Linked DNA regions of Coraliomargarita algicola. The main gene of each other region encodes a partner of the protein of the gene in region 2 in a complex. Links are inferred from orthologs where the notes say so. Each region holds a gene or a part of one and is shown on either strand. Other genes may lie near its edges. The genes, in order: pnp and SH580_RS10620.

Evidence for each region.
Region 1: SH580_RS10620 (region 2) and pnp share a complex: the UniProt entries of both Bacillus subtilis proteins name them as parts of the possible RNA degradosome complex. The link is inferred for Coraliomargarita algicola from one-to-one orthologs.

Annotation. Positions count from the first base shown.
Region 1 is NZ_CP138858.1:1,891,908-1,908,362, reverse strand. What follows is about bases 8,290-11,249. They hold pnp (polyribonucleotide nucleotidyltransferase), read right to left. Parts: upstream 10,883-11,249; coding sequence 8,696-10,882; downstream 8,290-8,695. Other genes in these bases: SH580_RS07330 (alpha/beta hydrolase), read right to left, coding at 8,290-8,552. Outside these bases: SH580_RS07365 (ComEC/Rec2 family competence protein), read right to left, coding at 1-1,071; SH580_RS07360 (hypothetical protein), read right to left, coding at 1,068-1,751; SH580_RS07355 (Abi family protein), read right to left, coding at 1,821-2,729; SH580_RS07350 (hypothetical protein), read right to left, coding at 2,726-2,908; SH580_RS07345 (type I restriction endonuclease subunit R), read right to left, coding at 2,937-5,816; SH580_RS07340 (hypothetical protein), read left to right, coding at 6,252-7,091; SH580_RS07335 (trimeric intracellular cation channel family protein), read right to left, coding at 7,088-7,702; more of SH580_RS07330, read right to left, coding at 7,719-8,289; rpsO (30S ribosomal protein S15), read right to left, coding at 11,328-11,615; SH580_RS07315 (DNA glycosylase AlkZ-like family protein), read left to right, coding at 12,119-13,219; SH580_RS07310 (Fic family protein), read left to right, coding at 13,378-14,469; SH580_RS22005 (hypothetical protein), read left to right, coding at 14,504-14,641; SH580_RS07305 (hypothetical protein), read left to right, coding at 14,959-15,537; SH580_RS07300 (DUF4236 domain-containing protein), read left to right, coding at 15,548-16,455. UniProt on the Bacillus subtilis protein: Involved in mRNA degradation. Catalyzes the phosphorolysis of single-stranded polyribonucleotides processively in the 3'- to 5'-direction. Necessary for competence development in Bacillus subtilis.
Region 2 is NZ_CP138858.1:2,640,582-2,647,704, forward strand. The notes cover bases 4,237-7,123. They hold SH580_RS10620 (6-phosphofructokinase), read right to left. Parts: upstream 6,368-7,123; coding sequence 5,105-6,367; downstream 4,237-5,104. Other genes in these bases: SH580_RS10615 (leucine-rich repeat domain-containing protein), read right to left, coding at 4,237-4,579; purB (adenylosuccinate lyase), read right to left, coding at 6,434-7,123. In the rest of the region: SH580_RS10610 (leucine-rich repeat domain-containing protein), read right to left, coding at 1-1,106; more of SH580_RS10615, read right to left, coding at 1,085-4,236. UniProt on the Bacillus subtilis protein: Catalyzes the phosphorylation of D-fructose 6-phosphate to fructose 1,6-bisphosphate by ATP, the first committing step of glycolysis.

The DNA.
Region 1 (16,455 bases), 750 kb from region 2 along the record:
TTTGTCTTCAATCAATTTGGACGTTGGTGCATCCATTGTGATGTCACCAGTGAATAGGAAACCACCATTCTCTCGGATGCTATTTGTAGAGGGGTGTCGGTGTCGCAGCATTAAATGGTTTGGTGCGAGTGGCAGGTGAATGAATTCAGTGGTTGTGAGAATACCATTGAAACGATCAGCACGACTTAGGTTTCTTGTTAAAGGTCCAGCATACACTTGTAGTGAGACCTCATTTGCATCGAAAGCACTTTTGGGGAGTGCTGGATTATTCACAGTTGCTGCCTGCATGTCTCGAATGAGGTGTTCGTAATCTTTCGGCGTTTTATTGCTTGATTGGAACTGACGCCAATGCGGTTCAGCATCCTGCCACCATTGCTGCAGATCCTTCAACTCTTGCGGTCGATTATAGAAGCAGAACTCCCATAGACCTAAAGCAGTGAAGGGCTGAGATGAGTTTTGTAGCAATGTGCGATGATTGAAGTCTGAATCCTCCTCTGCTGAAAATCCATCGATTGGCTGAGTGGAGGTCTTTTCATCCCCCATGTCTAGGTTTCGACGTGGTTTTTTATTTTCTTTAGGAGGAAAGTCCGGCTCTGGAGTATTGGATTCCGGCTCTTGGGGGTATTCGTCGCCCCCAGGGCTTATAAATAGAACTTGTTCGACGCTTCCTTCGGCTTCCAGTGATTGCAGGTATTGTGCGGGAGAAGTCAGAAATCTTAAATACCAATTTGCAGAGCCGGATGCGTCCATGAGTAAACGTAGCCTCTGAGCGGGGTATAGATAGGGAAGAACTAGTGTTCGTATTTGACCGCCATGCTTAATCAGCTCCACGACGCCGTTGACGTGATCTTGATCGTAGTGCGATAGCATCGCTAAATCGATCTCGTTCCCCTCGGTCTTCAGGTATTGTTGAATCTGATTTTGGAGAATTGAGAATTTTCCAGATATACCGCAGTCGTAGAGCCAGTTAAATGGCTTTATCTTTCCCTCACGACGGGCCAATGAACCATGAGCGAAGAGCCCTTGCCCGACGGGGCGAAATGCGAAGTAATGATGCAAGGTTACGCTCATGCTGGAAAGAAAATGGTTTGGATGAGTCCTCCAATGGAGCTGAGTGATGAGGCGGTTGAGATGATCTGAGTCAGTTTTAATTTCTTCTCCTTATCATCTTTCATCTTCTTAAGCTCATTTTCTCCAATCAAGTCTTTCTTAATTTTCTCAATCAAATCCTTTATGAGTGCTTGGTGCCCTGTGAGATCTTTGAAAATCACGCCATGCACATGGTCTAGCACTTTGAATAGTGTGCTCAGGGATACGACGATGGCTTCGGAGTTCTTATCGTATTTGACGGTGCCTTCAGCGATGCGCACTTCACGTTGAACGTAGCGGAAGTAAGCTGGATTTTCTAATTTAAAGCGCACTTCACCTGACTCGATTCGATTCACTTCGGTAATCGTTGTTTTCCATTGTTTGAGGATGTCCATCCAAATGGTTTCGATGGTGTCCTCTTCAAATTTGACGGCAGCGGTTTCAAGTAAGGCCTTCAGTCGCGACTCCTTGATCTTGAATAGTTCACTTAGAGTGAATGAGTCGAAGGGTTCCTTCGAATGCTTCAGGAAGGTGTGGATGAGCAGTGCGTCGAAGTCGGCTTTGGGCATGGCTCCGAGGCCTTGTCGCTCAACGTAGTTGTCGAGCAATGTTTCTAGGACGTCGTTTCGCGCCGTTTTAGGGATTTTTCCGAAAACACTCATAATGTATATAGGGTCTGTAGTTGTATCGAATTGAGCTTTTGCACTTCGTTGGCGGCTAGGAAGAGACTGTTAATGGACAGCAGCCCAGATCGGGCGGGTTTGCCAGTCGGCAGGGAAGCCCATGTGGGGGATCAAGTTCGCGGGTAAGGTTTGCAGGTGCGTGACGAGTCGCTGCGGCCAGTCGCCGCGTGGCTCGATGACTTGCACGCAGTGAATTAAAAGAGTGAGTGTGTTGTAGAGCTTACGGCTCTCGATCTCCTCTGATTTCGGATAATGCTCAAGTGCTTGTGCGAGAGGAATCGGTTTCTTTTTCGGCACGCTCAGTTTGATTGTTAGGCGTCGATTCCAGAGGCGGCTGTGGTGCGCACAAATGTTACGGATATAATTACATTGAGTGAGCAGTGAGCTAAAGCTGCTTTCGTTTAAATGATAATGGTCCGCGATACACTCACGTAGTTGCGCTTGCTTGGTTAAGCGATAGAATCGGCAGAATTTACCAAATTCAAGGAGTTCGATGGCGACCCAGATCTCGGGCCGGTGGCAGGGCTTCGTTTTGTAGTGTTGGACGAATATTTCTTTGCTAGCCTCAAAGCAGTCGTCAAACCATGCGAGTAGTTTTGTATGTGCGGGGACGTGGCTAAAGGCAGCAGGATCTTCATAGGCTTGGCATCCGTATGCCTGCCCAAGTTCATACGCCCAGCGTGAGCGCGCTGAAATTTCTAGGCGTTTGCAGGCTTCATTCACGAGTTTACGAAGTTCGCGGTCGAAGTCGTAGAGCTGCCAAATTTGCTCAAAAGTAGTGCCCGCATGAAATCGGTCGTGATTCGTGGGATCTGTGAAACAGCGCCAGTAGATTGAGAGGCGATAATAGTTATAATTTGCGAGGCAGTGCAGGGCATACGCCTCGTCGTCTACCGTGAGCCCTCGGTCTTTAAGCAGTTGAAGCTGCGCTACATAAGTGAGTGGAGGCTTGTTCATGCGGCACGCACTTTCTGGGATTTGGGCAAAAAGAAACCTCCCGTGGTGCACATCGTAGAGAGGTGTGGGAGGTGTTGATGGATGTAGTGTGCCGCGTAACCAGTCTTCACGTCAAACATATTTTGTATCCCATTGGGATGCGAACTGTTGTTTGTGACCTCTAATTCTTTGTTGTCCATAGCTATGGTTGTTTGACCCATATATGAATTACCCGACTAAGGCGGTGTTGAGGTCTTCGAGAACGGATTTGAAATCCTTGCCGAAGAGTTTTCGGGCTTTGGCGAGGCCGCCCTTTTGATTGAAGGGGACGTCTTCAAAGTCGTCGGGCTCGATGGCGGCGCTGCTGGCGATGTGATCTTTGATCATGTGGAGCCATTCGAGGTGGGTGCTGCTAAACGGGTTGGTGCCGAAGGCGCTCGGGCGTGGCTCGGCGGCAGTGATCGATCCATCGGCATTGCGCGCTGGTTCGGTGTCTTGCGATGCGCTGGAGTTCTGCTCGTCGAGCCAGGCGGCAAAGCGTTGATCGACGATCTCGGCATAAGGGACGAGGGGGATGCTTTCGGGCTGTATGCTGTGACGGACGAGGGTGATGAGATTGGTTAAGGTGCGCAGGGGCGCTTCACTGGGCTTGCGGCCTTCGAGGTTTTCGTAGGCGCGCCAGACTTCCTCAGGGGCGATGTTATACGGAGGCTTGGTGACGGCGGCCGCGAGTTGCTTGATATGGCTGTAGTTGAGGTGCCGGTCTTTGTGCGGCAGGTTGTAGATGAACTGTAAGGCGGTGAGTTCGTCTTTGGTGTCCTCGATGAATTGTTTCCAGCTATCGATTAGACCTTCGGCTTTTTCGGTATCGTAACCGGCGAAGAGGACGGTGTCGGAAGAGGTATGATCAATAGTGACCTCGGTATCGCGGCGCTTTTGCTCTAAGAATTCGCGCAGTGCGGGATTGGCGGCAATGGGCTTGGCAGCTTCGTCGGCCAAGGTGTCGGTCGCGAGTTGTAGTGCCTCGGGAGTGACTTCGTCGGCAGAGGCATCAGTATGGCCTGCGGCGTGGTCGGCGATGACGTCGGGATCGGTGGCGCGGAGCAGGCTGGCGGCGATTTGTTTGACGCTGAGCCCGCCGCTGAGTTCGCGGACAGTTTGGCGGTCGCTCTCGGTGAGATTGCAATCGAGGCGTGCCAATCGATTGGCTGCGCTGGCGAGGGTGTCGGGATCACGGTCGCCCATGGCGATGCCGAGCAAGAGCTTGTCAAAGGCGACGGTGGGCTTGCGCTCGAGTGGGCGGGAGTCGGTCTTGTCGGATTCGGTCACGCCAACGGCATCGACGAGGACGAAGTGTGTCTTGTTGCCGCCGTCGGGTGTGACGCTCTGAAAGTCGGTGGGGTCGATGGTGCGGGTGCCACGACCTTTCATTTGCTCAAAGTAGAGCTGGCTGCGAACGTCGCGCATAAAGATGAGGCACTCCAGTGGCTTGATGTCGGTGCCGGTGGCGATCATGTCGACGGTGACGGCGATGCGAAACTCGGGCGCGGTGCGGAAGGCTTTGATTAAATCCTCGGGCTTGGCACCCGCGCGGTAGGTGATCTTCTGGCAGAAGTCGTTGCCCTTGCCAAATTCCTCGCGGACGAGGTGCACAATCTCTTCGGCGTGGTTGTCGTCTTTGGCGAAAATGAGTGTCTTGGGCACCCATGGCTCGGGATAGCCGAGCGCCTTGGCACGTGCGGGGCGGCTGGGGAAGAGGTCGGTAAAGAGTTTGTTGCGAAAGGTGCGAATGACGGTGCGTATCTGGTCAGGTGCGATGACGCTGCGGTCAAGGTCTTTTCCCGTGTAGTCTTCGGCCTCGTCTTGCAGCTTCCAGCGCTCGGTGCGGGTGAGACGGTCGCGCTTCTTGTAGTCGAAACCAGATTCGAGCGTGCTGCCGCCCTCGGTGATCTGGGTCTTGATACGGTAGATGTCGTAACCGACGTTGACGCCATCGGCGACGGCTTGCACGTGGGGGTATTCAGTGACGAGGTTTTGGTTAAAGAAACCGAGGTTGTGTTTGGAAGGAGTGGCGGTGAGACCGATCAAGAAGGCGTCGAAATATTCGATGACTTGCTTCCAAAGATTGTAGATCGAGCGGTGGCACTCATCGACGATCACGAAATCGAACTCTTCAATGGGGATCTGTGGATTGTAGCTGATCGCCTTAGGCTCCTTGTTGTCGTCGGCCTGAGTTGCGGCGAGCTCGTAGCCGGAATGCTCGTCGAGATCTTCTTCCATCTCTTTGCCAGCAAGCTGTGAGTAGAGGCGCTGAATAGTGGAGACGGTGACCTTGGCGACGGGATCAATGCCAGCGGGGCCGAGCATCTGCACATTGTAGAGCTCGGTGAATTTGCGGCCATCGTCGGGTGTGGTGAATTGCTGGAATTCGTTGACGGTTTGGCGGCCAAGGTTGCCACGGTCGACTAGGAAGAGAATGCGCTTGGCTCCCGCGTGCTTGATGAGTCGATAGCAAGTGGTGGCTGCGGTGTAGGTTTTGCCTGATCCGGTTGCCATTTGAATGAGCGAACGAGGGCGGTTGTCGGCTAGCGAGGTTTCTAGCTTGGAAATGGCATCGATCTGGCAGTCCCGCAGTGGCGCGGTGATGAGAGTGGGGAAGGTCTTGAGCCGATCGCGCAGTGTGTCGGGCTGGCGCACGCGGGCCAGTAGCTCTTCAGGGCGATGAAAGGCGAATACTTTGCGCGCACGGGCGTCGGGTTCACGCTCGTCGGTGAACAGCGTCTCGAGGCCAGTGGTCTCGTAGATGAACGGTAGCGGGTCGGCCCAGCGCTGAATGTGCCTGGTTGCGGCGGTGCCATATTCGGCTGCTTGCATGTGGACTGCACTGAGTGTGACGCCTTCCTTTTTAGCTTCGACGATACCGATCGCTTTGCCATCTGCGAAGAGCATGTAGTCGGCTGGGCCAGTGGCCGTTGGGAACTCGCGAACGGCGACGCCACATTGAGCCGCAAGGTTGATGGACTTTATATCTTGGACCACCCAGCCAGCAGCGGAGAGCTGCCCGTCAATGTGTTGGCGAGCCTGTAGTTCTGGTTGGGAGACGGACATGTGAATCAGGAGACGATCTTTGAGTGGTAATTCATAGATAAAAGCTGTTTGTGTGAACTCTTGCAAAGTAAAATTTGGTGAGGATTTTTGCTTTGTGAGTTTACGGGATATTGTTTTTTGTTCCCAGTTTGGTGTGATTTCGCTAGATGCTTCTCTTAAATCGCTAAAAGCACTCGTGTTACCAATCGTGACACTGGCCCTCAATCGACCTTGCAAAAAAAAAATAATACGGATGTCGCGGTCGCGGATTTCAAAGGCATCCGTGTCAGTCAGTTGGAACGATCCGCGCTCCGTGATTGGCCCGAGGGGGCGAGATGAACTTTTTGAAAGGGAGCGGCAGTTTAAATTGGCCTTTGACGCCTTTCTGTTGCTCATGTCATATCTGTCGAAAAATCAAAATACCGATTAAATTTATTCAACAAATAGTCTCAAAGTATGCTTTCACTTCTCATTTCAGCGCTGGTCGCTATCGCATTGGCTAGTGCCTCGAACGCTTTGCAATATCGTACGGGGACGACGGTCTTCTTTAGTATCGCCGGATTTGCTGGCACGTTTTTCCTGATCGGATTCCTGGTCCGGAAAAGAATGTCCAAGGCTCAAGCTGCGCTTCAGGAGAGCATGGAAACCGCTCAGAGGCGTATGCAGCGGAAGGTGCAGCAGTTCCAAAACAAGCCGGGCGGCAATGTTAAGCAGATACAACGTCAGCTCGAAATGGATCAACAGGCCATGTTTAAGCAGGGCTTGGAGCTCACCAAGGGGCTTGAGCCCTTCCGGAAGTGGTCTTTGCTCACGGGGCGTCAGATTGCGACCATGCGCCTGCAGTTTCACTACCAGCTCAAGGAGTTCGACAAGGTTGATGAGATCCTCGCCACCTGCGGTTTTTTAAGGGGCCCGCTGATGATGGAACCTATGTCGGTGGCCATGAGGATGGCGCGTTGTTATAAGAAGAATGATCTGGAGGGGGCGAAAAAGGTCTTCAAGCGCCATATTATGTGGTTTCGGGGGGACCGCGGTGCTTTGTTGTATGGCTTAATGTCGTGGATCTACGTTAAGGTTGGCGAGCCCGATGAGGCACGCCGGGTGCTGTTGAAGGCCAAAGAGTCCACGGGCGTCGATACCTTTGCCCGGAATTGGGAACACCTGTCCAATGATCGTGTAAAGAGTTTCTCTAATGCAGGATTGGGGGATGAATGGTACAGTCTCTATTTGGAGAATCCGCCCCCTGTTAAGCAGCAGCGTGTGCGTGGCAATGGCCGCAATCCGCGTGGCTTCTAGCGCGGGAGATTGATCGCATAGTGAATGGCGACGAGGCGAATGACGACTACAATGAGGCTGGTGAGTAGGAGTGAGACGGTCTCATTGAAGTTTGCATAGTCGAAGCCGAGCAGGGCGAGCCCGCCGATGATACAGGCGGTGGCATAGATTTCTTTGCGCAGCACCAGTGGTACTTCGTTACGAAGCACGTCGCGCAAGAGGCCACCAAAGGTGGCACTCACCACACCGATCGCGATGGCGGCCCACCCTGCGAGCCCATAACTTTGGGCAATTCGCATGCCAGTGACGAGAAAGATGCCGAGCCCTAATGCATCTATTATGGAGACGATACGAGTGATTTTTTGCCAACTATTGGTGCCATGTAAGGCCACCATGACCGCGCTGACGGCTAGTATAAAATAGGCGGGGTTGGTTAGAAATGCGGGAGGCAAGTCGCCCAACATGATACTTCGTAATAAGCCGCCTCCCGTGCCAGTCACGAGTGCGACGATGAACATGCCGAACCAGTCCATTTGGTGTTGTCGTCCTGCGATGGCCCCCGAGACGCAGAAGACAAAGGTGCCTAAGTAGTCCCAGTATTCTAGCATCCCTTGCACTTGTATCGGATCCATTCTTGCAGGGCCCCGCTCAGTCTTCGATGGTTGGTTCGCCGTCCAGATAGTTTAAGGAAGCTAAGAATCGGTCCATCACTCGCACGGTTGCTCTATAATAGGGCATCTGCGCTTCGGTGTAGTTGAAAAATCCATGCGGCTGCCCTTCGTAGAAATGCAGGTCGCAGCGTCGGCCGAGGGCTTCCATTTGCTGCTTGTAATCCTCTGCCATCGTGACCGGAACATGAACATCCTGAGTGCCGAACAATACGAGCGTGGGGGGGGGCTCTGTGCTCAGGTTGTGGGCCGGCGAGAAGGACTGCCAGTAATCTTTGACTCGATCATAGCCATAGCTCTCGGGGCCGTTATTAAATACGGGGTTAAAGAGCACCAAGGCTGCGGGCTTGCAACTGATCGAGCAGTCATCCTCGCTTTCGTTGAAATCTTCAAGCGTCGCCGTCGCGGCGGCCACATGGCCCCCCGCAGAGCCGCCTCCAGCGAGGATTTTATCCGGATCGATGCCCCATTCTGCCGCATGGGCACGTAGCCAGCGCATCGCCGATTTACCATCTTTGACGCACTCCTGCGGACTGGTTCCGTGCTGTTTCTGCACGCGGTATTCGGCGGAAACGGCAACCATGCCACGCGATGCCAAGTAGGCGCAGTGTGGAAAAAACTGGCTGGGGTTTCCTATCATCCAACCGCCTCCAAAGAAGAAAAGAATCGCGGTGCGTTGATCTGTGGACGCATGATCTGGCGGCAGAAAGACATGCAACTTAAGCGAGTGGCCATCAACCACCTTGTAAACCGCAGTGTGTGAGGCATCGAAACCTTGTATGTTGAGACCTTCAGATGAAGAAACGTGTGTCATCCGGTTAAACAAAGTGAATTTTTGTTAAAGGCCAATTCCCAAGTCGTTCTCTTTCTACCTCTGCTACAAAATAAAAAGCGGCCGCCTTTCGGCGACCGCTTTGAGTAGAATGAATCGTGTGAGCGGTGGAGACCGCTGATCCGCTATTCCGCTGCTTTTGTGTCTTCAGCGGCTGGAGCTTCTGCTTCAGTGGCTTCTTCAGCTTCGCCTTCGGCAGCTTCCTTAGCTTCTTCGAGTGCAGCCTTGCGGGAGAGGCGAACCTTGCCCTTTTCAACGCCGATGCACTTGACGACCATTTCGTCGCCCAGCTTGCAGATGTCTTCGGTCTTTTTGACGCGGAAGTCAGCCAGCTCGGAGATGTGCACCAGGCCTTCTTTACCAGGTAGGCATTCGACGAATGCGCCGAAGTCCTTTACGCCGCGAACGATGCCACGGTAGGTCTTGCCGACTTCGATTTCTGCAGTGCAGGCATCGACTTCCATGATCGCGCGGTCCATGGATTCTTTGTCGGTTGCGAAGATGAGCACTTGGCCTTCGTCGTTGATGTCGACTTGGGCGCCGGAAACTTCAGTGATGCGGCGGATGTTTTTACCACCGGGGCCGATGAGAGCACCGATCTTCTCGGGAGAGATCTTGATGGTGTGGATGCGTGGTGCGTGCTCACGTAGATCCTTGCGGGACTCAGGCATGTGCTCGGACATGATCGCGAGGATCTTCATACGAGCGTCGCGGTTTTGCTTGATCGCTTCGAGTGTGATGTCGAAGGGCAGGCCGCTGATCTTGAGGTCGAGTTGGAAGCCTGTGATACCGTCTGGAGTACCAGCGATCTTGAAGTCCATGTCACCGAAGTGGTCTTCTGCACCGAGGATGTCGGTCAGGATGACGCTCTTGGTGATCTTACCGTTTTCGTCCTTTTCAGTCACGAGACCAGTGGAGATACCAGCACAAGGTGCGGTGATCGGCACACCAGCATCCATGAGAGACAAGCAACCGCCACAGATGGAAGCCATCGAAGTGGAGCCGTTGGAGCTCATCACTTCAGACACTACGCGGATGGCGTATGGGAACTCGTCTTCAGGAGGAAGGATCGGCAGGAGTGAACGCTCTGCAAGGGCACCGTGACCGATTTCGCGGCGACCGGTGAATCCGAAGCGACCCGCTTCACCCGTGGAGAACGGAGGGAAGTTGTAGTGCAGGATGAAAGACTTGCTAGTGGCGCCGCCTGTAAGACCGTCGATGTCTTGTGTGTCACGGCTGGTGCCGAGTGTCGAGATGACGAGGGCTTGTGTTTCACCGCGGTTGAAGATGGCGGAGCCGTGCACGCGAGGGAGCACGCCAGTGTCACAAGAGATGGTGCGAAGATCCTTCGCGCCACGACCATCGACGCGCTTGCCTGTGTCGAGGATGTTTTGACGGTAGAGCTTTTCTTGGATTTCGTCGAAAGCGCGAGCGACGTCGTCGCCCTTTACGTTTTCAGCGCCAAGCTTGGCTTCGAGAGCCGCAGTGGTTTCCTTGGCGATGGCTTCGATCGCAAGCTTGCGCTCGGTGTAGCTGTCGTGGCCGAGGGCTTCCTTTACCTTGTCTGCTGCGTGTTCTTCGCAGAAGTCAGTCACTTCCTTAGGAGTGATGATGAGTGGGAATTCCTTCTTTTCCTTGCCGGCTAGCTTCGCGAGCTCACGTTGAGCGGCGATGATGGGCTGGATGGCCTTTTGGCCGTATTCAAGAGCTTCGTAGAAACGCTCGTCGGAGATGAACTCAGCAGAACCTTCGATCATCAACATTTCGGTTTCGGAGCCGACGTAGATGAGGTCGAGGTCGGAGTCGAGCATCTCATCGTGGTTCGGGTTGGTGACAAACTCACCGTCGATTTGACCGACGCGCACACAGCCGACAGGGCCATTCCAGGGGATGTCGGAGATCAGAGTGGCAGCAGATGCGGCGTTGACCATGAGCACATCCGGCTCGTTGAGTTGGTCGGTGGAGAGCAGCAGGCCGATGACTTGAACTTCGTTCATGAAGCCCTTAGGGAAGAGCGGACGAAGGGGACGGTCGCAGAGGCGCGATGTCAGGATTTCTTTTTCAGAAGGCTTGCCTTCACGTTTGAAGTAGCCACCTGGGAATTTACCACCGGCGGAGAACTTCTCGCGGTAGTCCACAGTTAGGGGGAAAAAGTCTTGTCCGGGGCGGAGTGCGGAGGCTGCGGTAGTCGAAACGAAGAGCTCTGTTTCGCCGGAGCGGATGGTGACAGCGCCACTTGCGAGGCCTGCGAGGGTACCTGTTGCGAACTCGATATCGAGTCCTTCAACTTTTACGTTATGTTTTTGTTTCATATCTTTGTCTTGTATTTTGCTTTATGCATTCAAAACGACTGTTCTGGGATCGGACCTTACTATGTCGCTCGCGGCTCAAATCGGTTGAGTCGCTCGGATGAAAATTTATGGGAGGCTGGGAACGTTCAATGCCGAACACTGAACGTCCAATATTGAATTATGATTTTGGTGAGGTATGTGACCTTCAGCTCTTAATCTTACTCCTAATCGTAATCCTCTTTTTTCGTAGCAGGGTTGGCTTTGCCGCCCTGCTTGATTGTCGGGCGGCGAAGCCAACCCGACTACTGGAGGATTACGATTAAGATTATGATTAAGAACAAAAAGGGCAGTGGAGTGAAAGAACAGGGATTTTAGCGGGCTTTGCCGGTGATGGCTTGGGGACTGGGGATCTAAAGTAAAATGCCGGACCTCCATCGAGGAAGTCCGGCATTGGAAAAGTGATTGGCTATCGGCGAAGACCCAGCTTTTCGAGGATCGCGGTGTAGCGGTTGAACTCGGTGCGCTTGAGGTAGTCGAGTAGCTTACGGCGGCGAGCTGTCATGGCGATTAGGCCACGGCGTGAGTGGTAATCTTTGCGGTTTTCGCGAAGGTGCTCGGTTAGGTGCTTCACACGTGCTGTGAGCAGCGCGATTTGGACCTCGGATGAACCGGTGTCGCCTTCTTTAAGACCGAACTCTTTGATGATCGCTGCTTTATCGATTGTTGTATCCCCGACGGGTGCTGATTTTGACATAGTATTTTGATTTTTGTGATCACGACTTGCGGGCTTCGAGTTGTCGAAACCGTTCAAACCGCCACTGAGCCGTTTGAACCGTTGAACTCTCCCGTCCGTGCGGAGGAGAGAGAAGTCGAGGAACGGGCTCTTCGCAGAGCGCGCTCTAACGCTGAAGGGCAGGAAGATGTAAGTTCGGAGGCTCGGTGCAAGGAAAAAAGTGGGGTGATTGTTTTAGCATTTCCGGTGGGCGTGCGCGTGTGATGCCCTGCGCCAGTGTTGAGTGCTCTAGCTCGCCCTCGCATTCATCGTCGAGGCATTCATGCTGGTCGCGATTTTCCTTGGATGGGGCTATCGCCTGACGCATTCATGGAAAAGGGGAGCGATTGATTTCGTGCTGACAAAGTGCGGCAGCTTGGCCTTTAGTTTTCTTTCCCGTTAATGTTCATTAGTGGCTTAACTTAACCTTTTAGGTTAGATTGGCTTATGATTTACCACACCATCGACAACACCCGCTTCCAAAAATGAGCCCTCTCAAAATTCAGCTACAGGCGTTCCGGCGTCGAGTCGTCGCCGGATCCTTTCCGCAGTATTCAGATTTGGCCGCGGGCCTTCGCGGATTGCGTTTTGTGCAGGCGGATCCGATCCGGTCGCCTGCGCGGGCGCAAGATTTGATGCTCCGCCATCGAGTGGATGCGTATGTCTCCGGTGACTTGGAAGAAACGTATCCTCAGTTAGATGCCGAAGAGGGCTATCTCTTTGCCTATGGGTTTATGCAGCCAAAGGTTTGGCAGGATCTCCACACCAAGCCACCAGTCGGGAAGTTGAAAGCGCTGGAGCGCCAAGTGCTGGCCTTCGTTAAAAAGCACGGAGAGGTTCACCCTCGGGCACTAGCTGAAAGTTTCGGGTCGCGTTCGGTGACCAATTATTGGGGCGGTCAATCGCAAGCGACCAAGCGCGTTTTGGAGGACTTGCACGACGAGGGGCATTTGCGAATCAGTCGCCGCCAGAAAGGCGTCAGGATTTACGCAGCGGCTGAGCACTCGCGCCCAAAAGAAGCGAATCCGGAGGCTCGCTATGCGCGCTTAGCCATGACGACGGCTCAGGTCTTTGGCCCAACGACGAAGTCCTTTTTACTCTCGGAACTTAAAAGCCTCACGCACCTCGTGCCCAAGCGTAAAGAGAGGGAAGGGATCGTCGATCAACTGGTCGCCTCGGGGCAGCTCGCCGAGGTCGAGGTGGACGGGCTCAGGTATCTTTTGCAGCCCGACCATTGGCAGTCGGATGCAGTCCCCGACAGGGTGCGGATTCTCGCTCCCTTTGATCCGCTCGTTCGGAACCGTCAACGCTTCGAGCAGCTGTGGGGCTGGAGCTACCGCTTTGAGGCTTACGTCCCCGCATCCAAACGTGAACGGGGCTACTATGCCATGCCATTGCTTTGGAGGGAAAAGGTAATCGGTTGGGCAAATGCCAAGGTGGTCGATGAGCGGCTTCAGGTAGAGATCGGATACGTCAGTGAACCGACAAGCTCATTGAAATTTCGCCGTGCATTGGAAGCCGAAATCGAAGCGATGACGAATTTCCTGGGTTTGCAAAGTGGCGTCTGGGCTCTGAATTTCAGGTAGCGCAGCCGCGTCTCGCGGCGCATCGGTGTTTTGGTTGGCATGGTGTTCAGGAAATTCATCGCTTGTGCCTATCGGCTTGGTTCTAATGAGCCGATTAGTGTGTATATTCGGCTCATTATTGTAGTTTACATGAGCCGAATAAGTGCCATATTCAGCTCATGGAGTATCATTGGCAACTGCCAGACTGGCCGGAATTTCGCTACGAATTGGGCGAGTTGGAAGCGTCTTTGCTCGATTTTGTGGATCGTGCGGGCCTCGTAAGTGGCTCTGTCCAGGCTTTGCCCGAAAGCGAGCAAAACAATGCCATCGCGGATCTGATGATTGTGGAGGCTCTAAAGACTTCTGAGATTGAGGGAGCCGTCCTAAGTCGCCCCGATGTGGCGTCTTCGATTCGTAATGGCTTGGGGCTCAATTACCCGCATCAGCCTGTGCGTGATCGAGCTTCGGCAGGTGCGGCAGAATTGATGCTGGCAGTGCGCTCCGACTGGGCTGCGGATCTCTCAGGCTCCGTTTTACTGGATTGGCACCGTGTATTAATGCAGGGCGCAAACAATATGGCGATCGGCCAGTGGCGCTCGCATGTGGAGCCGATGCAGGTCGTTGAATTGACCTTAGGGGAGCCGAGAGTGCTCTACGAAGCGCCCCCTTCAGACTTAGTGCCCGCTGAAATCAAAGGCTTTGTGGAATGGTTTAATACGAGTCGCGATCAGATTCGTCATGCACCGATACGCGCAGGGCTGGCTCACCTTTATTTTGAGTCGATCCATCCTTTCGAGGATGGCAATGGTCGGGTCGGGCGCGCAGTGGCAGAAAAGGCCTTGTTTCAGGGAGCGGGGCGTCCGTTGTTAATGAGTCTTTCTCAGGCAATTGAAGCCGACAAAACGAGTTATTATACGGCATTGCAACGCGCACAACGTAGCAACGAGGTGACCGACTGGCTACGTTACTTTGTCGATCTGCTGTTGCGAGCCTTAGACGAATCGCAGGCGCGCATCGACTTTGTGCTGAAGAAGGCCCGATTCTTTGACCGATACCGCGAAGCACTTTCGGAGCGTCAACTTAAAGTCGTTCGGCGGATGCTGGATGCAGGACCAGCTGGTTTCGAAGGTGGCGTCAACGCAAGTAAGTATCAGCGACTCACGGGTGTCTCGAAACCAACCGCGACCCGCGACCTGCAGGAGCTCTTGCAACAGGGAGTGCTCACCTCGATCGGAGGCGGACGCAGCACCCGCTATGAAGTGAACCTTTGATCCGCTCGTTCGGAACCGTCAACGCTTTGAGCAGCTGTGGGGCTGGAGCTACCGCTTTGAGGCTTACGTCCCCGCATCCAAACGTGAGCGGGGCTACTATGCCATGCCATTGCACTGGCAGGAACAGGTAATCGCTTGGGCAAATGCCAAGGTGATCGATGAGCGGCTCTAGATAGAGATCGGATACGTCAGTGAACCCGCAAGCCCATTGAAATTTCGCCCTGCATTGGAAATCGAAATCGAAGCGATGACGGTTTTTCTGGGTTTGGGCAGTGGCGCCTGGGCTTTGAATTTCAGCTCGAAGCGATAACTGTTTTTACGGGGAGATTTTTAGATCCTACGTTTGGCCGCTTTTTAGGCCTTTAATTCAAAGAAATACGAAATTCCCCATGTCAGCTTTTGGGTCCCAGAATGGAAGAGCCTACTAAAACATGAAAAATTGGACTGACCCTTTTGAGTTCCCGGACCCTTTATAGCTTTCTATTTCAAGTGTTGTCCTTCCTTTTCCTTGTATTATCTATCGATACAATCAAAATAACGGTTATGTGGTTTGATGAGCTAGAAAAAATTGAAAATCCTGGTGCGAAAGAACTATTGCTTTTTGTAGAGCAAACGCGCCGATTCCTTGGTGATGTAGTTAAGGATGACAGATTTTGGTGGCTATGGATGGACTATCAGGGCTTGAGAGAACAAGCCTATAACACCTATCAGAACTTCATAGTAGAAGGGCCGGGTCTAGAGATCGATTCAGTTATTATGGATCTGGATCCATTGCCCTTGAATAGACATGGTTTAATCGGGTCTCCACTGCGATTTAAGTTTAGTGTAATCGCGCAATTAGACCGTGAGTTGACATCTTTTCTTCCGGACTTTGCTTCCGACGAACTAGATTCAAAGTCATTTAAGAAGGTAGTTAGAAATTGGTTTGGTCTAAGAGAGTGGTTTAAGAAACTCGTTACTGCTATTGATGCGACTTTGGATTCGATATTAAAATGCGCTGATCTAGTCCTCCCGGGTGCAGGTGGAATCATCAAAGAGTTTAAAGATACAATCGTTTCGATAGCTTGAGGGTTTTATTGTGGGCTTTTACTTAAGAAAGAGTCTTCGTTTTGGCCCCGTCCGATTTAATTTGTCGAAGTCGGGCGTAGGTGTATCTGCTGGGATCAAGGGATTTCGAGTTGGTTCTGGACCGAGAGGCAACTACGTCCATATGGGGCGAGGTGGCGTTTACTACCGGAAGACTTTACCCGCTGGCCGCAATGGAACTTCAGGGTCGAAGCAGCAAGCAGTTGATTCTCACGAGCAGGTCCAGCCTAGTTTACCTGGCGATATTGTCATGGATGAAATCGACAGTGGCGATGTTGGTCAGATTGTTGATTCTTCATCCAGCGATCTAGTCGAAGAACTGACGCTTAAACGTAAGAAAACAAGATATACGCCTCTAGTTGCAGTGGCACTTGGAATATTGGGATTTGTCTCCTTGTTAAATGAAAGCACAGGGGGGCTATTTGCCCTGACCCTCATCGTCGCAATTCCAATACTAATCTTCTTCGTGATTCTTGATCGTAATCGGAAGACTACAGTTGTCTTCTATGAGATGGATGAAGTTTCTGAGGGAGTCTTTAAGTCGCTCTATGACAGCTTCGAACAATTCAAGAGATGTAAGAAGATTTGGCATATACCTTCTGCTGGGAATGTTCATGATTCAAAGTATCACGCTGGAGCTAGTCGTTTGGTGACTCGGAAATTGGTTTCCGTGTCATTTACAAACCCCAAATTCGTGAAAACCAACGTGCCGACGCCTAATTTTTCGGTTGGGACACAGCAGATCTATTTCTTTCCGGATAAGATTCTAATATTTGATAATTCGGGTGTCGGTGGTTTGTCCTTTTCCAACTTAATTATCGAGCGTTCACCTGTTCGTTTTATTGAAGACGAAGGTGTGCCTCGTGATTCTCAAGTTGTTGATCGAACTTGGAGGTATGT
Region 2 (7,123 bases):
TGTAGCAATGGCAAGCCTGCTAAAGGGCTTAAGTCAGTGATACGATTGCCCCCCACGTTTAATTGCTCTAGATTCTGAAAAATCCCGATTCCATCGAGACTGCTAATGCCGTGATCCTCTAGTTGCATCACACTGATATCTAAACTGAGAAGATCTTCTGCCTCCAATGCGGCGTAAAGAGAAGGTGCCAATATTCGCGAGAACTGCACATCCCCACCAATCGTAAGTCCAACTCCAGAAGCCTCCAGTCTCGCAACAATCGAATCACCGGACTGTAAAAGCGTATCTCTCACATTAACCGAAACAAGTGAAGGCAGAGAGCCTAGCACCGAGAAATCGGTGGCTCCACAGCCTTGCAGGTTGAGAGATTCTAAAGACCACAAATTGGCCAAGGGACTGAGATCCTTAAATGGATTCCCCTCTGGGTATGCACCCACATCCACACCGAGGTCTAAGTAGGTCAGCTTTGTTAGCTCACTCAATGGGCTCAGATCAGCAATCAGATTATCACCAAGAGATAAGGACTCCAAGTTGGTGCACAATTCCAAGCCTCGTAGGCTTTGAATACCACGCGCCGAAGCATCTAAGTCAGTCAGATTTTGCTGCAATTGACTCCACCCCACACCATTACCCACTTGCTCACGAATCGCCTGCGCTAAGCCGGGATCAAAGAGAAAGCTGTAGTTCTCAAGAGGAGATTCCCCCAGTGTCACATCGACCTCACGAGCCCTTAGGACTTTATAAATCCAGTAAGCGGGGTTCTCGGAATCATCGGAGGCATAGGTGCTCGAAAGGTTAACGTCTTGCAAGAGAGGCAAGGCCAGCAGTGGCTCAATATCCAGCAGGTAATTGTGACTGAGGTCTACGTCTTGTAAGCTGCGAATGGAGGCCAACGGCTCGGCATCGAATAGGCTGCCCCGAAACAGACTGCAATAAGCCAGGTTTAACTCCTGCAGTTGCAGCAAACCAGCTAATGGCGACAAATCTCCCAAGGGGTTGGAGCTTAAATTTAAATTATCGAAACGATAGGCCAAGTCGACATTTCGCAGTGAGACGATGCCTTGCTCTGCCGCGGACAAACCTGTCAGTCCCTCGATAGCATCCAAAGAAAGCGCCCCCTCCCCCAGCCGACTTCAGCCGCCAGCGCACTGCCCAAAGCAGGATCAAAGACGCGCCACCAATCTTCGCGTTCACTAGAAGTCGGTGCTAGAGAAAATTGCTGCGCGATTTCTTTAGCTCGTATAGCGCGAGGACTTTCAGAAGCCCCCCGCATGATCAGGTCTGCGGCAAAGGTGCCATCGATAAGTAGCGAAGATAAGGAAGGCAAATCGAGTAAAGGGTCCAAATCTAAGACGTCCGTATTCTCGATGTTCAAGTTATTCAGTAATAAACTACCCGCGAGCGGCGAGAGGTCCGAGACACGATTGATCGGCCATTGATTAAGTTTAGAGTTGCTCAAATCAAGCTTAGTCAATGTAGGCACTTCTGAAAAAGGAGCGAGATCGCTGATGGCCTGATCGGGCAAATTCACTTCTTCAAGTTCCAGCAGGTATTGGATCCCCGTCAGCCTAGCGATCGGCCTGAGGTCGTCACGTGTCGCGCTGAGCGTTCGAACAGAGTCTAGATCACTCAAACTCAAAGTATAGTCGCCATCGCCGCCTCTCGCAGCCTCGACTAAAACGTCGGCCAGCTCTGGTGCGAAGAGACACCACCAGTCATCTCGATTATCGCCCCCAGAGTTTAAGCCACCTCCAGCTTGATCCCAAGCGGACAGTTGACGGTACAACTTTCTGGCAACCGAATCATAATGTAAGAAAGTCCTCTGCCCTGCTTGATACAATTCTGCAGCAAAGGTGCCGTCGATATCCAAGACGCCAAGTGACTGTAGCGAGAGCACAGGCGAAAGATCCGCGACCGGATTGTCGTTCAAAGAAAGCGTGCTGAGCTTCGTCGCGCCAGCCAATGGTTTGAGGTCGGTAATCACGTTGTCCTCCAAATCAAGAATCACTACCTGATACGCGAGCTCCATCCCGCTGAGATCACGAATACCTGCTTGTGAAAATGAGAGATTGGTCGCACTCTCTAGATCGCTTAAGACAAGATAATCCCCCCACCCATACGCATCGCGCCAAGCTAGAGCGAGCGCAGGCTCGAAGATGCGCCACCAGTCGTTACGACTTTCACCATCAAAGATAACTTGCACACCAGATGCTTCAAGTAAGGCCACCTCTTCACGAATCGCGATCGCGACAGGGTTCTCCTCATCACCATAAGAGTACAACTCGTCGGCGAAGGTGCTGTTCAGCTCCAAGTATTGCAAAAAGGGCAGATTGTAAAGTGGACTAACGTCAAGGACGTTTGTCCCCATCAGGAAAATTTCCTCCAGTGCGGGGTGCCCTGCGAGCGGCGACAAATCACTCAATCGACGTTCCGTTTCGGACATATCATAATGAATGACGGATAAGCGATACAGATTAGGTAGATATTTAAGCGGAGCTATGTCTGTGACGCCTTGTTCAATGAGTTTCACCTCCTCAAGCTGCCATGCGTATTGGAGGCCGGAGAGATCGGTGATAAAAAACTCCTCGTCGAAACGAGCATCCACATTGAATTCCTTCACCTGTTCAAGCTGCGCAAAGGTGAGCTCGACATCAGTGAGATTCAAATAGTCACGAATGGCTGCCGCAGTGTCTTCGGCAAAGTGTAAATGCCAATCGTTACGCGCAGTCCAGCTATCGTTGGTCACGTCCACACCTCGACGCTCTAATTCGGCCACCACGGCACGCAACTCGATGGCAGCAGGCATCTCCGCGCTTGCATTTGCTAAAAGCTCCGCAGCGCCCGTATCGGTGATGTCCACTTCATGTAACGAGCGCAGGCTCAAGAGCGGGGAAAGATCGACGACGGGATTATTACTCAGATCGACTTCCCAAAGCTGAGGCAGGTCTGCCAACTCGGAAAGGTCGACCACGTTTTGATCAGGAATCCGCAAGACCTCTAACTGGTCAAACAAGGAGAGTCCGCGTAAATCGCTAAGTTCGAGTCCGACAGCAGCAGAAAGGCTAGTATCAAGCGTAGACACACTGCCGAGGCTTTCGAGAGCTGAACCGATCCAAGCGGCAAGTTGAGGATCAAATTGATGATGCCAGCCAAAGTTCGCATTCAATGAGGCGCCAACATTTGCCCCGAAACGCTGCTCGAGTCGAGCGACTGCTCGTAGTCGCTCAAAACCTTTAGCGCTATCGAGTTCAGAGGCACTCGGCAATCCCGCCAGTTCAAGTTGCCGCAAAGGGAGCTGATCGAGCGCGGATAAATCGAGTATCGGTGAGTCACTAACTCGCAGATACTCTAGATCGTCGAGATCAATCAAAGGGCTAAGGTCTTCGATGTAGCTTTGCTCAATGAAGAGACTCTGCAGGTTATTGGCCCGCTCTAGACCCGCAAGCGACATGACTGGGGAATTCAACAAGCTTAAACCGTTGAGGCTGTTCCAATCACCGTCATTCAGATAGACTGGAGAATGCACCCCAAGTTCCTCGGCGACTGCCCACTCCAATGGCGTGCCGTCGCGCGTAATACCAAAGAGCGCAGAGTCAGTTGAAGCGATATCCACATATTCCCAATTAGTCGAAGCGTGAATTTCGTCATCATTTAAACTGGCTGAAGTTTCCAAGCGATGATCGGACAGAGTTGAAAAATCGCCCGTCGAGTTGGGCGTTTTGACAGCTTGAGAAACAAAAGGATCAATCCCACCCGATTTGTCGGCCCCAAAAAGAATAGACAAACCTGACGACGCTCGAATCGCGAGGCCTGAGTGATCGACCGCACTCAGCTCAAAATCGAGAATAGGCATGGATGCAAACGCTGAAGTGTCCATCGCTGCCATCGCCGCCGTCGTGCCCCATAGCTTGAAATTCCCATATCGACTCACCACTGCAAAGACATCCTTACCGGCAGCAACGCGGACGGCAATTCCGTCAAACTCGGTGTCTTCACTGAGGACAGGGACCTTTGCTTTTAGTGGATCACTCCAACCATCGACCGCAGTCGCGATATTCCCGCCCACAGTCAGCGCGATTAAGCTATCGTATGAAGTCTCAATCTGTAGCACATCACTGAGGCCTTGCACCGCACTGACGGCCCAGGGCTCCGCGCAGTAGTGAATATTACCTTCTGCATCGATACCAAAGACACCGAAAGGTGCCGCCTCGATAGCGACAATGCCCCGCCATTCACGAGGATGGGTGCCGGCCCAATCACTGCTACCATATAAACGTTCTTGAATCGAATTCGCCTGTGCCGACCAATCCAGCACACGCCCGTCCCCTTTTAACACGAGCACAAACTCGGAGCCAGTGTAACCGCTGGCATCGAGGGCCACCGCCTGATCCGTTTCGGGAAAGCGTTGAAAATCGCCCCAAGTAGAAACGGTGCCAATCATCAACGGCGTGCCGTGATCTGGTGTCAGCTCTGGGTTCGTGACCGACCAGGTCCCCGCATAACGCAACTCAATCGCATCAATAAAGCCATCTTCATCCTGGTCTGGAAAAACGTCCGCGATCGACTGAGAAACGATCAAAAAAGAAAGAACCCCAACGACTGGGACCCGATGCAAAAGGGGAAATCTAGGCAACATACCCTAGCTTTTACCCTAGAAGTAGTGGCCTTGAAAAGAAAAAACGTTATTACAACATGATATTCCAGTTAGTAAATGCGAATACCTCTTACAACTTCCATCACATGGACTTCTCCCAACTGCTGCTTTTAAACGAGTAATATACGATACGTGCTTAGAACTCATCTAAACGCGGTCGGGTGCTAAAGCGCTCGGCTACTTTTCAATGCATTCGCAAGCAAGTGGCGGGGTGCTAAAGCGCTCGGCTACTTTTCAATGCATTCGCAAGCAAGTGGCGGGGTGCTTTAGCCCCCGTTGCGTCTAGTAGGCGACCGAACCCCAGCACAACGGAACCGAGGCTACTTTGGTATGACCTGTAACAGAGTTTGGAACTTGCATTTGAACAAAAAAAGCCCCGTCACGTTTATCGCGACGGGGCTTGAAAATCGTTTCGGTTTGACCCCAATTCAGAGAATTGAGGCTACACTTTTATTCGAAGATGTGAGCCGCGAGCTTGCGGTCGACCTTCTCCATCTTGAGCTGAACAAGTGCGGGCACGCCGTTCTCGTAGGGCACCTTGACTTCGCCTTGGATGAGAGGAAGTGCATATTTGTAGAAGTTGTAGTTCATGCTGACGCCGTCTTCGTTGATCCAGCTCTCAGGGAGCTTTTTCACGCCATTGGCAATCTCAGAGAGATCGGCGAGACCGGTCTCGCATGTGTAGCTATCACCTTCGCCACGCACTAGAGTGATCATCTTGTCAGTCTGTCCATCGACAGCGGCTTCGACAGCGGCTTGGCCAGCGAGGTAAGCTTCATCATTGTCAGCCTGCGAGGAGCAATGAACGGCCGCGCGTTGCGCCATGCCGAGCTTGACGGAGCGCGCTTTAACCTGCAGCGACTCTTCTGCAAGGGCGCGTAGGTATTCACCGGCACCACCGAGTTGAGAGTGACCAAAATCATCGGCGCCCGCGCTGTCGGTGGAAACGTAGTTACCATCGGCATCGACGAGACCTTCCCCCACGACGACGACACAATATTTCTCCTTCTGAAGAACGTGTTGCACGTCAGAGATGAATTTCTCCGGAGAGAATGCGACTTCTGGCAAATAGATCAGGTGCGGTGCAGCGTTTGGCTCGTCACGGCGCTTGGCCAATGCGGCACCAGCTGCGATCCAACCTGCGCTACGGCCCATCACTTCGATGATTTGCACCAAATCGTGTTGGCCCATGGCTGCGTTGTCGGCGGCGATTTCCTTAACGGTGGTCGCAATGTATTTGATCACAGAACCGTAACCAGGTGTGTGGTCGGTAGTGACCAGATCATTGTCAATCGTCTTTGGAATGCCGATGACGCGCAAGGCATAGCCACGCTCTTGAGCGAGCTTGGAAATCTTATCGGCAGTGTCTTGAGAATCATTGCCGCCGGCGTAGAAGAAGTAGCGGATATTGTGGGCTTCGAAAACTTCAAGCACGCGGTCGAAATCGGCCTGGCGCTTCAGCTTGTAGCGACAAGTGCCCAGAGCGGCGCCTGGAGTGTAGCGAAGGCCACGGATATTTTGCTGCGACTCGGCTGCGAGATCGATGAGTTGTTCATTAAGAATACCGAGCACGCCGTTCAGGCCGCCGTAGATTTCTTCGATGCACTCGTGATTGAGCGCTTCGGCAACGACACCGGAGAGGCTGGCGTTGATTACAGATGTAGGGCCGCCGGATTGGGCGACAAGACAGTTTCCTTCGAGTTGTTCTGACATATGCGTATTGGGTGTTTAAAGAGAGAGTGTGACTGTGTGTATGACGGCCTTTTTCGAAAGCAATCCTTAAAGAATTGCGCCCGGAGTATAGTCGGCGGCGGCTGGGAAATTCTGAGATTCCTCACGAACAGTGGCGCAGAATTTGTCCACTTGAGCGGAGGCCAGCCCCGTCATGGCTTGGGCGCGCCCCATCATTTCGCTGAGTTGCTCCAAGCTGAGCCCCAAGCGAGCATCGCCTGCAAGTCGCTCGACCAGATCGTTGGCCGAGATCAGCCCCGAACGTAGATCGCGCACGGTCTGCACGGCATGCTCTTTGATCGCTTCGTGCGCTTCTTCGCGCCCGGCTCCGGCTTTGACCGCTTCCATCAGCACTGTGGTGGTCGCGAGGAATGGACCGTAGCGCTGGTTTTCCTGATCGATCACGGCTGGGTAGACCTCCATTTGATTTAAGATCGTGAGGAAAGTATCGATCAGCCCATCGATGGCAAAGAAGCTGTCTGGCAAGAAGACACGACGCACTACGGAGCAAGAGACGTCGCCCTCGTTCCACTGATCGCCGGCGAGCTCGCCCGCCATCGTCAGGTAGCCCTTCAGAATGACAGCAAAGCCATTGAGACGCTCACAGCTGCGGCTGTTCATCTTGTGCGGCATGGCAGAGGAGCCCACTTGGCCCTTGGCAAAGCCCTCACTGGCCAGCTCGTGGCCAGCCATGATACGTAGAGTCTTGGCAAAGCTGGAAGGCCCTGAAGCGAGACG